2 regions of the Brevibacillus sp. B_LB10_24 genome follow, and region 1 is predicted to be linked to the other one. Evidence: riboswitches for the same ligand, from Rfam matches in the RefSeq annotation. Region 1 holds a riboswitch; the other holds the start of a gene.
What was found. A riboswitch is a leader RNA that binds a small molecule or an ion and turns the genes downstream of it on or off. The one in region 1 is predicted to bind thiamine pyrophosphate.

Region 1 (7,549 bases):
CGACAATGCACTGGAGGGTACTTACACCCGCCTGCCTGCACGTGAAGAGATGCCGGCAGAAATCAATGAAACACTGATCGTCGAGTTTTACAGCCGTTAATCGCTGTGTAATCCGACACGAAAGACCTCAGAATTGCCCGCAGGCGATTTTGAGGTCTTTTTTTATAGCGTGATATGCAGCCAATTTTAAGGAGGTGCCTCTATGGAAAGATCGATTCACTTTACGACAGAACCGCCTGAAGATTTTAACCAGTTACTAACCCTATATGACTCTTTGGGATGGAACTCACTCAAATTGACCGTAAAAGATTTGGAGCAGATGTGCAAGCAAAGCTGGTATGCCATCTACGCTTTCGATGAACAAACATTAGTAGGGATGGGACGCGTTGTTTCTGATGGTGTGATCACTGGAATTGTATGCGGAGTGGGTGTACGGCCAAGTCACCAGTCAAAAGGAATCGGCAAAGAAATCGTGAAGCGGCTTGTAGATCATTGCGAGCAGAATCGAGTCATTCCTCAACTGATGTGTGTGGAAAGCCTGGAATCCTATTATGAAACGCTGGGATTTAAGAAATTTACCATTGGGATGACAAGAAGTATCAATCGAAGGTAAAGATCATACTTCACCCCCCGATGCTCCCGCATAACGGCCAGCATCAGGGGGTGACCTGGCTACAACTCCCCGCTGTACCAATGTAATTGGCCCAATCGATCCGAGACGAAAAAACCGGCTAGTACAAAGGCGACAACCGCCGCGAGGAACAGCCAGTCTTTTGCCGTAACAGACAGGCGCTGGTAAAATGCCCGCTGTCTGCTGCCGGTAAATCCCTTGGACTCCATCGCCATCGCCGTCCGTTCTGCCTTGCGGATCGCACTCGCCAGCAATGGGATGACATAACCGCCAAGCTGCTTCACCTGATCGGCCCAGCTTCCTGTCACCCCCATTCTGCGGATACGATGAGCCGTGCGAATCAAGGCCAGCTCCTCCTTCAGCAAAGGCAGAAAACGGTACCCTGCCAAAATTCCGTATGCGATTTTCGGAGAAACGCGGCATTGCTGCATCAGACTGAACATAAAGCGGCTCGGGCTTGTGGTCAGTACGAACAGCAGGGACAGCGCCGCAAACGACAACACTCTCAGCCCCAGGGAGATCCCCCGGGACACCCCGGCAGCGGTCACCTGCAGAGGTCCAAAGCTCCACAGGATCTGGGCATTTGCACCGGACGGGACGCGCCCGAACAGCATCGCTGACCAGACGTAGCCGATGGCGATGAGCAGAAACGGGCTGAGACAGAGCAGCCACTTTCTGACCGAAACGCCTCCGAAGCAGCATGCGGCTGCACTGCTTCCCAGCAGGACCAACAGCGGCGTGACCGGATCAAAGGCAAAAGCCAGCAGGATAATGGCGATGACGACTGCGCCCGCTTTGACGCTCGGGTTAATCTCCTGCAGCCGCATGGCATTCCCTCCCTGTCATTGCCCGAGTTGAAGCCTGGAACTGTTTGCGCAGCGACCAGCGAAACGGCGGGAGCAGCTGTGCCGCCTTCCAGGGCTCATCCGGCCGCGACCAAAGCTCGTTCGGCGGTCCGTCGAAGGCGATCCGGCCCTCATCCAAAACGACAATCCGGTCGGCGTAGCGGTCCGCCAGATTCATGTCGTGCGTTATCATACAGACGCTGCCGCCTTGGCCCGTCACCTCTTGCAGCAGCGACATTAACATCTCGGTCGAGCGCGCATCCTGGCCGGCTGTCGGCTCATCAAGGATCAGCAAATCCTGGTGGCTCGCCAGCATGGCAGCGATACTCAGTCTGCGCTTTTGACCAAAGCTTAATGCGAATGGATGGGCATCGGCCGCCTCCGTCAAGCGGCAGCACTTGAGCAGTTCGGCTACTCGGCGGTCGATCTGCTCCTGCGGCCACTTCAGCAGCCGCAGGGCAAAGGCAATCTCTTCGTAGACGCTGTCCGTTACAAACTGGTGTTCGGGATTTTGAAACACAAAGCCGATCCGCCGCCGCAGCGCAGATTCAGTCCAGTGCTCCAGCTCCTTCCCCGCATAAGTGATTCGCCCTCGTTGCAGCGGCAAGACGTTTGCCAACAGCCCGGCTAGTGTCGTCTTGCCCGCTCCGTTGCGCCCGGCCAGCATCACCAACTCCTCGGGATACAGGCACAGGTCCACCGCTTCCAGCACCTGGACACCGCCTCTGGCATACGCGAGCTGCTCCGCCGCAAGCAGCGGCGGACCTGCAGGCTTCATTCCGGCGCGGGAACGCCTGCGTTCCGCTCTCCAGTCAGCTTCCTGCTGATCCAACAACGCTTCCGCACTGGCGGGATGACTCACTCCGAAGACCAGCTCGCCCTCCGTAAGCGGCGGCAGAGCTCCCCGGTACATGCCGCTGGCCATCCACTCCCGTCCCAGCTTATATGCCTCCGGCAAGCAGACTTCCCCTGCATATGGGCGCCCTTGCAAAAAAGCGAAAGCAGAGCGCGGGTCTCCTTCGTACACCAGTGATCCGCTTCGGTCGAGCAGTGCGCAGCGGTTTGCCGCATCCATCCATTCGTCCAAACGGTGCTCGATAATGATGACGGTTAGTTTTTCCTCGCGATGGAGCCGCTTTACCAGCCGGACAAACTCCCGTGCCGAATAGGGGTCCAGACTGGCTGTCGGCTCATCGAGAATGAGAATCCGCGGCTTCATCGCGATGACACAAGCGAGCGCCAGTTTTTGCTTCATCCCGCCGGACAGCGAATGGATCGGGGCGCGGCGCCAAGGCGTCAGGCCGAACAATTCAAGCGTCTCCCCTGCCACCTTCTCGATCTCCTCCGGCGGCATACCGAGGTTTTCCAGGCCAAAAACGATTTCTTCCTCGACGCTGATCATGCAAAATTGGCTGTCCGGGTCCTGGAACACGACGCCGATCTCTCGGCAAACTTCTCCGTGGCGATAGTCGCTCAGGCTTCGCCCCGACAGCGTGATGCTGCCGGTCAGAACGCCGTCAACCGCCTCGGGATACAACCCGTTCAGGCAGAGGGCAAGCGTGCTTTTGCCCGAACCGCTCGGGCCGAGCAAAAGCAGCACATCTCCCCGCTGAATATCCAGATTGACCCCGTGCAATACGGGGGCCTCCTCTTCCGCAAAGCGAAAGGTCAGATCGCGGACGCCGATCATGCCAGGCTCTCTCCCCGTCCTGCCCGTCCTTGGTTCCGCTCGGCCGAAGCGATGGCGAAGCCGCGCAGTACCCCTGTCTTCAGCAGGGCCCCGCAGATCCACTTGCCCAGCAGTCCGGCCAGCAAAGCACCGCTTACCAAACGAACCGCAAACATGGCCGCCACATAGCCGGGGGCGAGGGCGGCAAAGCCGGATATAAAGTATCCCCAGATAAAACTGGTTACGGCAGACCCCATTCCGGCCGCCATCAGAACCGGCGTGCCAAATCGCTTGTAGCGGGAGGCGGCAAATACCAGTTCGGCACCCAGTCCCTGAATGAATCCGGACAGGATCAGGCGCGGCCCCACGGCGTTGCCGATCAAAAGCTCCACGATGGAAGCGACCACTTCCGCCAGCACCGCAGCTCCCGGCTTGCGAATGATGTTGGCCGCGATCACCGACACGATAAACCAGATTCCGAAGATGACCTCATATCCCATCGGACCCATAAAGCCGGTCAAAACATTGCCAAGCTGCAAAAACAGAAGGTAGATGACGGCGAATACCACCGACAGGACTGACATCATGACGATCTCTTTCAGCTTCCAGCTCTTCACCCTACTCCGCCTCCTGTCCTTTGCGCGAAGGGCTGTTTGCAGACACGGCCGCTGTCATCACCACATGGGAAGCGCCGCTCTCCTGCGCCCGGGCAAAGGATTCCTCCAGGCTTTTAAACACCTGCCGGGCATCCCCGTCCAGGCGGGTTGCGTAGTGAATCCCCTTGGTATAGGTACCGAGCTCTTTGCAGTGCTCGACCTGATCGTAGATGACCGACATGTAGTCAGCCGTACCGAGCGGATACAGAGCGAACTGCGCGGCAGCAGTGACTGGGCGATCCGCCAGCTTGGGTTCGTTCAGCCGGACGTCATCCACCTCCAGATACGCGTCTTGCTGAGTATCCCCGGGGCAGCCAATCGAAAACGTCCCGTTCCAGACCACGTGAATCCCCCTGCTGGCAGCCAGGACAAACATCGCCTTGGCCGTGTCAAACACGTGTTCAGCCCGGCCGCGGATGCAGGTGCTGACATCGTCCGTCATCATCCACACTTTTGACGTGTCCACCTCCTGCAGCGTCTCCAGGATGACCTCGACGAATTGATCGCACATCGGATACAGGGAAAATCTGCACCCGACAATCCTGCTTGTTCCACAACATTCTACAGCCATTCCTCACATCTCCCTGCCAAATATATTGATTTGGCAATAAAAAAACTGCACCCGGGTAGGTGCAGTCGATCAGACGAGATTGTATGGCAAATGCCAACTTTTTTGACAGATCACTACACTTCCCCACGCTAGTATTATCTAGATCGGGTAGTAAGGGATCGGAACAAAGCGTTCCATCTCAGCCCGTAAGAGCACCCCTAGTGTAATTCACGTATGCAGTTTTTTTATTGCTACCGTAGACTTTAACAAACCTGTCAGAAAAGTTCAAGAGGGCACGGCCGTGATTTTTACGCCAGCACGATCCGGGCAAACTTCCGCTTGCCCACCTGAACCACCATGCCCTCCGTCAGCTCGATCAACGCATCGATATCCGTCACTTTCTGTTCGTTCACCTTAACCGCCCCCTGTTGGACGCTGCGGCGCGCCTCGCCTTTGCTGGCGGCCAGCTTGATGTCGAACAACAGATTGACGATGTTAGCCTCCCCGCCTTCGTAGTTAGCGACTTCAACTGTGACCTCCGGGATGTCGGTCGGCAGAGCTCCTTGCTGGAATACCGTCTTGAAGTGGTTTTCCGCTTCTTCTGCGGCCTGCTCGCCGTGGAACATGCGGACAAAAGTCCGGGCCAGCCGCATCTTGGCGTCGCGCGGGTGCAGAGTGCCGTCCGCCAGAGCGCTGCGAATCGCTGCCACTTCCTCCATCGGAATATCGGTCGCCAGTTCGTAGTACTTCACCATCAGCTCGTCCGGCACGGACATGGTCTTCCCGTAGATTTCGTTGGCCGGCTCGTTGATTCCGATGTAGTTGCCGAGACTCTTGGACATCTTTTGCACCCCGTCGAGGCCTTCGAGAATCGGCATCGTCAGGATTACCTGCTGTTCCTGCCCGAACTCTTTTTGCAGGTGGCGTCCCATCAACAGGTTGAACTTCTGATCCGTTCCCCCCAGTTCCACGTCGCTCTTCAGCGCGATGGAATCATATCCCTGCATTAGCGGGTAGAAAAATTCGTGGATGGAGATCGGCTGTCCGCTCTGGTAGCGTTTCTCAAAGTCGTCACGCTCCAGCATCCGGGCCACCGTCGTCTTCGCCGCCAGTTCGACGACATCGGCAAAGGTAAGCGGGGACAGCCAGGTGGAGTTGTAGTTTACCTCCATTTTGCTCGCATCCAGCACTTTGCCGAACTGCTCCACATAGGACGCGGCGTTGGCTTTCACCTGTTCCTCCGTCAGCTGCTTGCGGGTCTCCGACTTGCCCGTCGGATCGCCGATGCGGCCGGTAAAATCGCCGATTACCAACTGCACCGTATGGCCCAGCTCCTGGAACTGGCGCAGTTTTTGCAGGACGACGGTGTGCCCGACGTGGATGTCAGGCGCGGAAGGGTCTAGTCCCAATTTGACCCGCAGCGGTTCGCCGGTCGTGACAAAGCGCTCCAGCTTCTTTCGCAAATCCTCTTCCGGGATGATCTCGGCTGCCCCGCGGCGAATCACCTCAAGCTGCCGCTCCACCTCCAGGCGTTGTTCCTCTGTCAATTTCACTTGCTCGTTGTTTGCCATTTTCCTATCGCTCCCTGCTTGCAGAATCATTGGTTTTAAACACAAAAAATCCCGCCCCCATAGGGACGAGATTGGACTCGCGGTACCACCCTAATTGGAAATCGGTACGCTTGCCTGTGCCGACTTCCCGCTTAGACAGAATAACGGCCTGCTTCCGTTCGGCGACTGCCGAATCGCTCCCGGCGTGTACTTCGCCAAAGGAACGATGCTGGTTCGCACCTGCCACCAGCTCTCTTGGATCGTCAGCCCTCTCGCTACTGTCGCCGTTCAACGCGTCTGTGGTTAATGAAGTTACCTACGATCTTACCACCGACGATTTGCAGTGTCAACAAGCGCGGCATCGATCCGAGAACCGATGCAGACCGCGTATCAGCCAAATTCAACTTTTTAGAATGTACAAAAAACCACCCCAATACGGTATTTTGGCGACTGCCAGTGTATGGTATAATTCATGTGATTGCCTAGGAGGGGACGTACATATATGGAGAAAAACCAAGCGCCTGCCGCAGAGAAGACCAAGCGCAAGCGACGCAGGGGAAACAGACAGGGACACCCGATCTTTACCGTCCTGAAAGTAATCCTTCTGCTCGGCTGCATGGGCGGGGTCGCCGCGGGAGGAGTAGTCGCAGGCTACGTGGCATCGCTGGTGAAAGACGAACCTGTGCTGAGCCGCGAAGAGATTCAGCAGAAGATTTTCAACGTCTACCAGACCGGCTTTGCCTACTACAACGACGGTACGCTTATCGGGCAGTTGCGGGCAGGAGGAGAAGACCGCCGCGTCGTAAAAAAATCAGAGGTATCGCCCTATTTGATCAATGCGATTATCGCTACCGAGGATAAATACTTTTACGAGCATCACGGCATCGTCTTTCAATCAACGCTTCGGGCCGCATTACAGGAAATCACCCACCAGCCCGTTGTGACCGGGGGCAGCACCCTGACCCAGCAATTGATTAAAAATACCATCCTTTCTCAGGAGGTAAGCCACAAGCGAAAAGCAACGGAGATTTTTTACGCCTTGCGAATTGAACAAATGTTTTCCAAGGACCAAATTTTAGAAGCGTACATAAACGAGATTTACTTTGGAAAAGGTGCGAACGGCAACATATACGGCGTCCAAGCAGCCGCAAAGGGAATTTTTAACAAGGACGTCAAGGACCTTACTTTGGCCGAGGCCAGTTACATCGCCGGAATTCCGCAGAATCCGATCGGCTACTCGCCTTTTACCAGCGAGGGCTATGCCAACGGGAAAAAACGGCAAAAAACGGTGCTTGACCGCATGCTGGAGAACGGATATATCACCCAAGCGCAGTATGATCAGGCACTAGAAACCGATCTCAAGGCAAGCTTGGCCAAGCCCGAGGCTCAAGCCTACAGCCAACACCCCTTCCTGATGATGGAGATCGAGGAGCGGGCTGCAAAGGCTCTGGTCGATACCCAATTGGCCCAGGAAGGCCGGGACAAGTCCGAAGTCGGCAGCAACGAATACCGCCAAATGAAAGAGGACAAGCGCAGGGAAATCCTTAGGAACGGATACCATGTATATACCACGATTGACAAAGACGTAAACGACATCATGGAGCAGACTGCGTCCGATCCGAAAAACTTCGGCAAGAACATCAGCTAT
Region 2 (7,549 bases), on a different contig from region 1:
AAATCCACCCAATACCACAGGATATCTTCGGCAGATAACTGTTCGAGAGAAAGATCGGTCAGAAAGCGGCGATCCGTCGTCAGCGCCTGGATTCTCAACACGGGCTGTTTCACATCCTTTGTCTTCTAAACTCGGCCAGCAGGGTTCAAATTCAGTCTGACCCGTTTTGGCAAAGGCTATCAGTCCATTTTGCAGAGTTTTTGACAGATACGCATGTTCTTCTCCGCTAAACGCAAAAAGACCCGCCTCGATGAAAGCGCGGGTCTTGCATTTGCTTCCTCTAATTTAACATCTGGAAGACTTGCTCTACGTCTTTGTCGCCTCTGCCGGAGAGGTTCACGATGAGAATCTGATCCCGGTTCATCGTCGGGGCCAGTTTCAACGCGTAGGCGACGGCATGGGAGCTTTCCAGGGCAGGGATGATCCCCTCTGTTTTGGACAGGATCTGAAAAGCTTCGAGCACTTCCTCGTTCGTCACCGTATAGTACTCGGCGCGGCCGGTTTCCTTCAAATAGCTGTGTTCCGGACCGATGCCTGGATAATCCAGACCGGCGGCGATGGAGTAGGTCGGCTGCGGATTTCCTTCCTCGTCGAGCAGCACCAGGCATTTGAAGCCGTGGATGACGGCCGGCACTCCTTTGGTCAGGGTAGCTGCCTGGTCGGGCTCGACGCCGATCAAGCGTACACCCGCTTCCTCGATGTAGTGGGCAAAGGCGCCGATGGCATTGCTTCCGCCCCCTACGCAGGCGATGACGGCGTCAGGCAGACGGCCTTCTTTTTCAAGGATCTGCCGCTTCGACTCTTCGCTGACAATCGCCTGAAAGTGCTTGACCATCGTCGGGAACGGATGCGGTCCCACTGCTGAGCCGAGCAGGTAGAACGTGTTCCGATAGTTTTGCACCAAATCGTTCAGAGCCTCGTCTACCGCATCTTTCAGCCTACCCTGTCCCTTGGAGACGGGAACGACCTTCGCTCCCAAGAGCTCCATTCTGAAGACATTGAGCGCCTGCCGCCTGGTATCTTCCGCTCCCATGTAGATCGTGCAATCCATGCCAAACATCGCACAGGCGGTCGCGGTTGCTACTCCGTGCTGGCCTGCTCCCGTTTCGGCGATGACGCGCTTGGCTCCCATGCGTTTGGCCAGCAAAATTTGTCCGATGACATTGTTGATTTTATGGGCACCGGTGTGGTTTAAATCTTCCCTTTTCAGGTAAATTTTCGCACCGTTGCATTTTTCTGTCAGGTTTCTCGCGTACGTGAGGGGATTTTCCCTGCCGACGTATTCCTTTAAATAGTACAAGTACTCTTGTTTAAACTCCGGATCGTCCTTGTACTTCTCAAATTGTTCGGCCAAATAGTCTAAAACCTCTTTCAATTCGGGCGGAACGAAGCTTCCACCAAACTGGCCGAAGTACCCCGGTTCAAACTCTGCTGTGCTCATGTGTATCTCCTCCTCAGCTCTTCTCCTGCTCTGCTCAGGGGCAGTGCATTTATAACCTACAATACAATCGGCCGGATAAAATGTCAATGAGGTTGCCCTAGTCGCTGAAAAAAAGGTGGCGGATCTTTTGAGTTTGAGAACATGGTGGCGGCGGAAGAAAAAAATGGGCGAGCTTCGTCTGCGGCACGCCTGCGGGGAAGCCGGGCTGGCCGTCTTCACTACAAAAAACGGCACTTCGACCAAAAAGGGCTGGAAGTAGTTCAACGTAGAATTTGGTCGACAAGCGTGTGCCGTTTTTTTCCGTTCCGACTGGGCAGGCGTTGCCAAGGACTGTGCTCGCTCCATTTTTTCTTCCTGCTCGTGCTGTCCTCACATTAAGAAACCAGCCCTGGCTGATGCAGGACTGGTTGAGATAGTTTGATTATCTTGTTAACGGCTTACCGGCTGAGGTGGGCAAGCTGTGGTGCTTTTTTGACCAGCAGGGTGAGCACGATGCCGGTTATGATGTATTCCGGCAGGATGTAAGACAGGTTGTATAGGAAAGAATACGTGGTTACCGGCATTCCTTCCGGGGCATAGGAGCCAAACCAGACCACGCCTGCGGTAAAATGGCATAACAAACGCACCGTTACGGCCATGAGCAAGCTGAGCCAGATTTTCGCGGTTTGATTGGCGCCGGACAGCCAGTTCGCCGAGCGGGCCAGGCCGACCAAGCCGATCGCCGTATAGGCTACCGGATACTCCAGAAAAAACTGGACCGGATGAACCACGTATCCTCCAATCAAATATTTCAACTCGCCGACGATCAGGCCAGCGATTAACCCCGCCGTCAACCCTCTGCGCAGCGCCACGATCACGATCGGCAGCATCACTAACGAAATGGAACCGCCCTGCGGCATCTGAAAAATTTTGACCATGCCAAGCACGTACGCCAGTGCTGCCATGATGGCGATCTCCGCCATGATTGTCAAACGCCCTGTATTCATCTCTTCCCCTCCGTATGTTGTTCACTTTCACTTCTGTTAGCCAAGCGTAAAAAAACTCCCCCCTTCATCGATGATCCGATGTGCGGAGGAAGTGTTGTTTACGAGCATACAGGTATGAAAAAAACCGTTGTGGAAGCAACGGTCTTCACATACGAGTCGACAAACAGGTGCGATGTATGCAAATCCCTCCGCTGGCATTATCCAGATCAGGTTAAACGGTCGATAACGAGTCAGTTATCCTCTCAGCCCAGTTTCCCAAGCTCCCGCATATATTGGTTACGGCACCATCATATCAGATCTGTATAAGATGTCAAGACAAACGGACTGCGAAAAAGGTTGTTTACCCAAACGCCAGGAAGGGAAAGGAACTGGGTAATTGGTCCCAGACATCAGGAGAGATTGGAGTAGAAGACAACCATGGCAAAAGTAGTGGTAAATCCGGCAACCATCAAGAAAAATATCATCAAAGGACTTCTTGAGCTGATCGATTCCGTGCCCGACAGCGATGAAGCTGCCGCCGTGAAACAGCTCATTTCCTATTTGAATGGTCTGCTGAGAATCAATGTGGTCACTCCGCCTACCACGGAAATCATGAGCATCATCAAACACGAGAAGCCCACCCTTTACCACGCCACCCGCCGGTCGCTGACGTCCACCAGCCATTTGAGCATGCTGTTTCAGATTGATATGAACCCGGACTTGGCAGCAGAGAGATTGCAGCAATACCAAAAAAGCAACTGAACGAAGCCCGTCTCCACAATTCCGAGACGGGCCTTTTTGTCTCATATCCGGTCATCTTCCCAGCGCTTCGCGTATACCTCGGCTGCTTCGCCGGCTTGATCCCGGGTCTTTACTTGGTTTGCAAAAGCGGCTGCCGATTGATCCAGCAGCCACTCCCGGACGGGATCTTCATTTACGTCCGAATCGACCTCCGTCTGTTCGTCGTCTTCCGCCTGTTCGGTAATGTAGGGTGTATCCAAATTTTGCTTGGTCGTCAGGATGTTTACCTGCACGTTTTCCTCTGATTTTTTCATCTTTGCTTCCGCCTTGTCTGCATGTTCTTACCTGGTACTATTTCCCGGCAGAACTGATCATATGCATGCCGGGATGAGCCATGAGTACAGGCCAAGACAACCCGTACGGAATATGAATTTTCCGTCTATTTTCTCCCGAGAGGAGTTGCTTCGTCAGGGAAGAATTACTTCAGAGGGCCTGACAGCAAAACGACAGGTTAGAAGCGTTCCTTACGGTTATGTTATCGATAGGATCTTTTGGAGGGTTACACTTGCGGATACGATATCTACCCCTTTTGCTCATTTTTGCGTTGTGTTTGCTGCTCCCGGGGTACACTCCTCACGCCGGCAGTGCGAAGGCTGCATCCATCGGCCCCAAGGGGCTGGGGACCGAGCAGCGGAATTGGGTGACCGGTCCCGAAAAACCGCAGATTTCTATGGAGCGCTACAGAGTAACGGTTCAAGATGATGTGACCATTCCGATGCGCGACGGCGTCCTCTTGAAAGGCCGCCTGTATTTGCCCCAGAAGAGCGGTCCATTCCCTACGCTGGTGATGCCAAACGGCTATGGTCACGACAGCCGTACCGGCCGGCAGATGGATCATCTGCCTTTTGAGATGGCACAGCGCGGGTATGCGGCTTTGCATGTGACTATGCGAGGGACCCCGCCGTCGAGAGGGGTCAAGAACCTCTACAATAAATTCGGGAAAGACGGCTATGACGTGATTGAATGGGCCGCCGAACAGACGTGGAGCGACGGCAACGTGGGTATGGTTGGCGCGTCCCTCTTAGGGATCAACCAATGGCTTGCGGCCAAGGAACTTCCTCCTCACCTGCGGGCAATCACCCCCGAGATCGCTTGTACGGATTGCTATGACACGCTGTGGTATCCGGGCGGGATGCTGCCCGGACCGGGCAGAGCAGCACGCGGCTTCCCGGAGTACACCTCGGCCGTCCAGCATCGAAATTTCGACAGTTGGTGGCGGGAGCGCACCGTACTGGCCGAGGATCTTCAAGCGATGGCCGACCACGGCATAGCCGTATTGATCTCAGGCGGCTGGAACGATTACATCACCCCGGGCAACGTGAAAGCTTTCGCGGAATACAGCACCATGAACGGCAGCAGCAAGCTCATCATCGGACCTGAGGCCCATACCTCGATCAAATCGCTTCTCCCCTACAGTTACAGAAATTACCAGCAACTCTGGTTCGACCACTATCTACTCGGGCTGGATAACGGCATCGACCAGGAGGATCCTGTGCTGATCTATGTGCAAGGACCCAATCAATGGCGGTTCGAAAAAGCCTGGCCGATCCCGGATGCCAATCTGGAAACACTGTATTTGAGCCAGACGCGAAGCGGGTCTGTCAAAAGCTTGAATGACGGTTCACTGTCGGCCGATAAACCCGCGGAGAAAAAGTCGGTTGCCAAGTACAGCTATTCTCCCGCTGCGGGACCCTTCCTGCCTGCGATGCGGAGCAACGACAACGGGATTACGCAAGCGGATCAACGCCCGTATGAAGCAAAAACGCTTACCTGGACCACAGGTGCGCTTTCCGTCCCTACGGAAGTGACGGGCAGCTTGAAATTTACCTTTTGGGCTGCAGCCACTGCGAAGGATACGGACTTTGTCATACAAGTGACAGACGTCGCCCCCGGCGGAGAGTCCAAACAGGTTACAACCGGCTACCTGAACGCCCCCCGGGCAAAGTCGCGCTCCCATCCGGCGCCGCTCACACCGGGTAAAATCGAACAATATGAGATCGAAACCTTGCCCACATCGTACGTCTTCGCGGCCGGACACCGGATTCGCCTAAGCATTGCCGGCGGGAGCAAAGCGCTGCCTCACCAGATCGCTCCCCAGGGACCGGGCCTCAATCCCACTCCGGCCGAAGTGACGATCTACCAGGATGCAACTCATCCTTCGAGCCTGGAGATCCCGGTGATCGGCACGAATTTGAAGGGGCAAGTTCAAAACCCGCCAGAGCAGAAGTGGACCAGCTTGTTGGAGCGCTTGAAGTCGCTCATGCAGCATCAGATAAACAAACCAGTCGCACGCCAATGAAGGCGTCCGACTGGTTTGTTTTATGTTCAAACGAGCGGTCCGAAATCCTTGTCCAGCTTCAGGAGAAATTTGGCGACTTCCTTCGCGTGATTTTTGACGTAGATGCGGTAATCCCCATCTTCGGGAACGGTTATGGTAATGGTACCTGTTCCAGTGGCAACCCGCTTGCTGTACACTTTCTCTGTGGAGACGGACATGATCCCGATTTCAAGTTCTCTTACCTGCTCGCATGCAACAGACCAAGTGACAGTCTCGCCTTTGGCCCATGCCGCCTGACCAAAATTGTTCTCGTGTTCGGCAGCCAGCCAAACAGTTAAATCCTTTCCGTTCGACGTGCTGATACCGCCTCCTTCTCGAGCTGCTCCCTCGGACGATTGAGTCGGCCCGGCTTCCGCCGTTGACGGACCTACTGCAGGAGCAATGGAAGATTCCACAGGCTTTCCGGCGGAACTAACAGCAAATGCCCCTCCTGTCCCGATGGTGGCGATCAGTACGATGCCTAAGATCACGAGGCCAGATTTCTTCTTTGTCGTGTCCATAATCGAAAAAAGGCGAGTCCTCATTCCCTTCTTCCCTTCGTAAAAGTTGGTTGAGAAAGACGTTTGGCGCCCGTCCCGGCTGCGGACGACGCCGATGATCGTTTCCCCGTAACGCTTGCGCTGCGCAAGGCTCATGCCTGCCAGTACCCGTTCATCGCATGCGATTTCCCCCTGCGCGGCAATCGCTTTTGCCATCAGATAGACAACCGGGTTGAACCAGTGGACGGCAGCCGCGAGCAAAACCACTGCTTTGTACCAGAGGTCGTTTCTCTTGAAATGAACAAGCTCATGCCTGAGAATGAAGTCCAGTTCATCGGAACGAAATGGAACGGGCGGCAGCAGGATGACCGGTCGGAAAAAGCCAACCAACATGGGGGTTGTGATCCCCTGACAAATCCTGATATGTATCTGACCTCCGACCTTCATTTCGGTTTTTACTGCACGGAAAACGTCTGCTGTCTCCGGATCAGTCACTTCCTCGCTCCAGCGGTTGACCAGTCTCATAAAGCGCCAATGCCGCCTGGCGTGGAGAGCTAGCTGGACGATCATGCCGATCAGCCATAGGCCTGCCGCCACTTGCCACAGGGCTTCAGGCGAACCCCAGCCTGTTTCCTGCCCGACAACCATCGGCATCAAGCGCTTACCGGCCTCTATGGGTTCAACAAGCACGGCCGGCATATCGGGTTTCAGGGAGAACAAAGCTGCCTCCCAATGCGGCCGAAAAGGGCAGAGCCACCCGATCACGATCGCCAGCCAAGTGTAATACAGCCACGTCGCAGCATAGCGCTTAGACAAAAGCGGCGTCGCAGCCATATAGGCCAGGGATACGACCGACATGCCGACCGAGCATTCCAGCAAGGCTCTGAAAAATGCTTCCATGTCACTCCCTCTTTTCTTGCAGCCATTTGCTCAGCTCGTCCAGGTCCTCATCCTTCAATTTTTTGCCGTCATACAGCGCGGCAACCAAGCTTGTAAAAGAGTTTTCGTGAAACTTTTCGATAAAGTCTCCGGTTTCAAACTGTACGTACTTCTCCTTGTCCACAAGCGGAAAGTAGGTACGTTCTTTTCCGTTTTTTTCCGACCGCAGAAACCCCCGCTCGACCAATCGCGACAGCAGGGTAAGAATCGTCTGGGCTTTCCATTCCTTTTCTCTTCCCAACTGTTCCATGATGATGTTCGTTGTGATCGGGGGTTGATTGGCCCATACCACTTTCATAATCTCAAACTCGGCATCAGGAAGCTTTTTCAGCTGATTCAAGGCATCACCTTCATTTTCTACAATTGTCTACAACCATATTCTACAAGCGTCTTAAATGGTTGTCAACCGTGGAAACTCAATACTTTGCCTGCCTTCATAAACACACAGCTAAGACCCGCATAACAAAAAATAAAGCGGCCGTCCGGGATACTAGGATAAAGCCCCGGACAGCCGCTCTGTCTCAATTCAGTCTATTCAACAAAATTCCTTGCTCGCCGGAGATAACCGTCAGTCCCTGCCGGTCAT

Region 2: linked by a shared signal. The riboswitch ahead of thiT (energy-coupled thiamine transporter ThiT) and the one ahead of ACI7RC_RS20175 (YkoF family thiamine/hydroxymethylpyrimidine-binding protein) in region 1 are both predicted to bind thiamine pyrophosphate.

The regions. Positions count from the first base shown of each region.
Region 1 covers NZ_JBJQOQ010000026.1:35,862-43,410, reverse strand. Annotated here, with positions in the region: gene rpsD (30S ribosomal protein S4) at 1-100, shown strand, start outside; gene ACI7RC_RS20195 (GNAT family N-acetyltransferase) at 203-613, shown strand; gene ACI7RC_RS20190 (energy-coupling factor transporter transmembrane component T family protein) at 673-1,458, opposite strand; gene ACI7RC_RS20185 (ABC transporter ATP-binding protein) at 1,439-3,166, opposite strand; gene ACI7RC_RS20180 (ECF transporter S component) at 3,163-3,762, opposite strand; gene ACI7RC_RS20175 (YkoF family thiamine/hydroxymethylpyrimidine-binding protein) at 3,764-4,372, opposite strand; TPP riboswitch at 4,476-4,581, opposite strand; gene tyrS (tyrosine--tRNA ligase) at 4,660-5,922, opposite strand; T-box leader at 5,981-6,202, opposite strand; gene ACI7RC_RS20165 (PBP1A family penicillin-binding protein) at 6,404-7,549, shown strand, end outside.
Region 2 covers NZ_JBJQOQ010000032.1:29,721-37,269, forward strand. Annotated here, with positions in the region: gene corA (magnesium/cobalt transporter CorA) at 1-101, opposite strand, end outside; gene trpB (tryptophan synthase subunit beta) at 281-1,441, opposite strand; gene ACI7RC_RS22105 (hypothetical protein) at 1,569-1,700, shown strand; gene thiT (energy-coupled thiamine transporter ThiT) at 1,879-2,427, opposite strand; TPP riboswitch at 2,594-2,704, opposite strand; gene ACI7RC_RS22115 (hypothetical protein) at 2,845-3,168, shown strand; gene ACI7RC_RS22120 (hypothetical protein) at 3,210-3,461, opposite strand; gene ACI7RC_RS22125 (CocE/NonD family hydrolase) at 3,713-5,506, shown strand; gene ACI7RC_RS22130 (M56 family metallopeptidase) at 5,533-6,924, opposite strand; gene ACI7RC_RS22135 (BlaI/MecI/CopY family transcriptional regulator) at 6,926-7,303, opposite strand; gene ACI7RC_RS22140 (ABC transporter ATP-binding protein) at 7,546-7,549, opposite strand, start outside.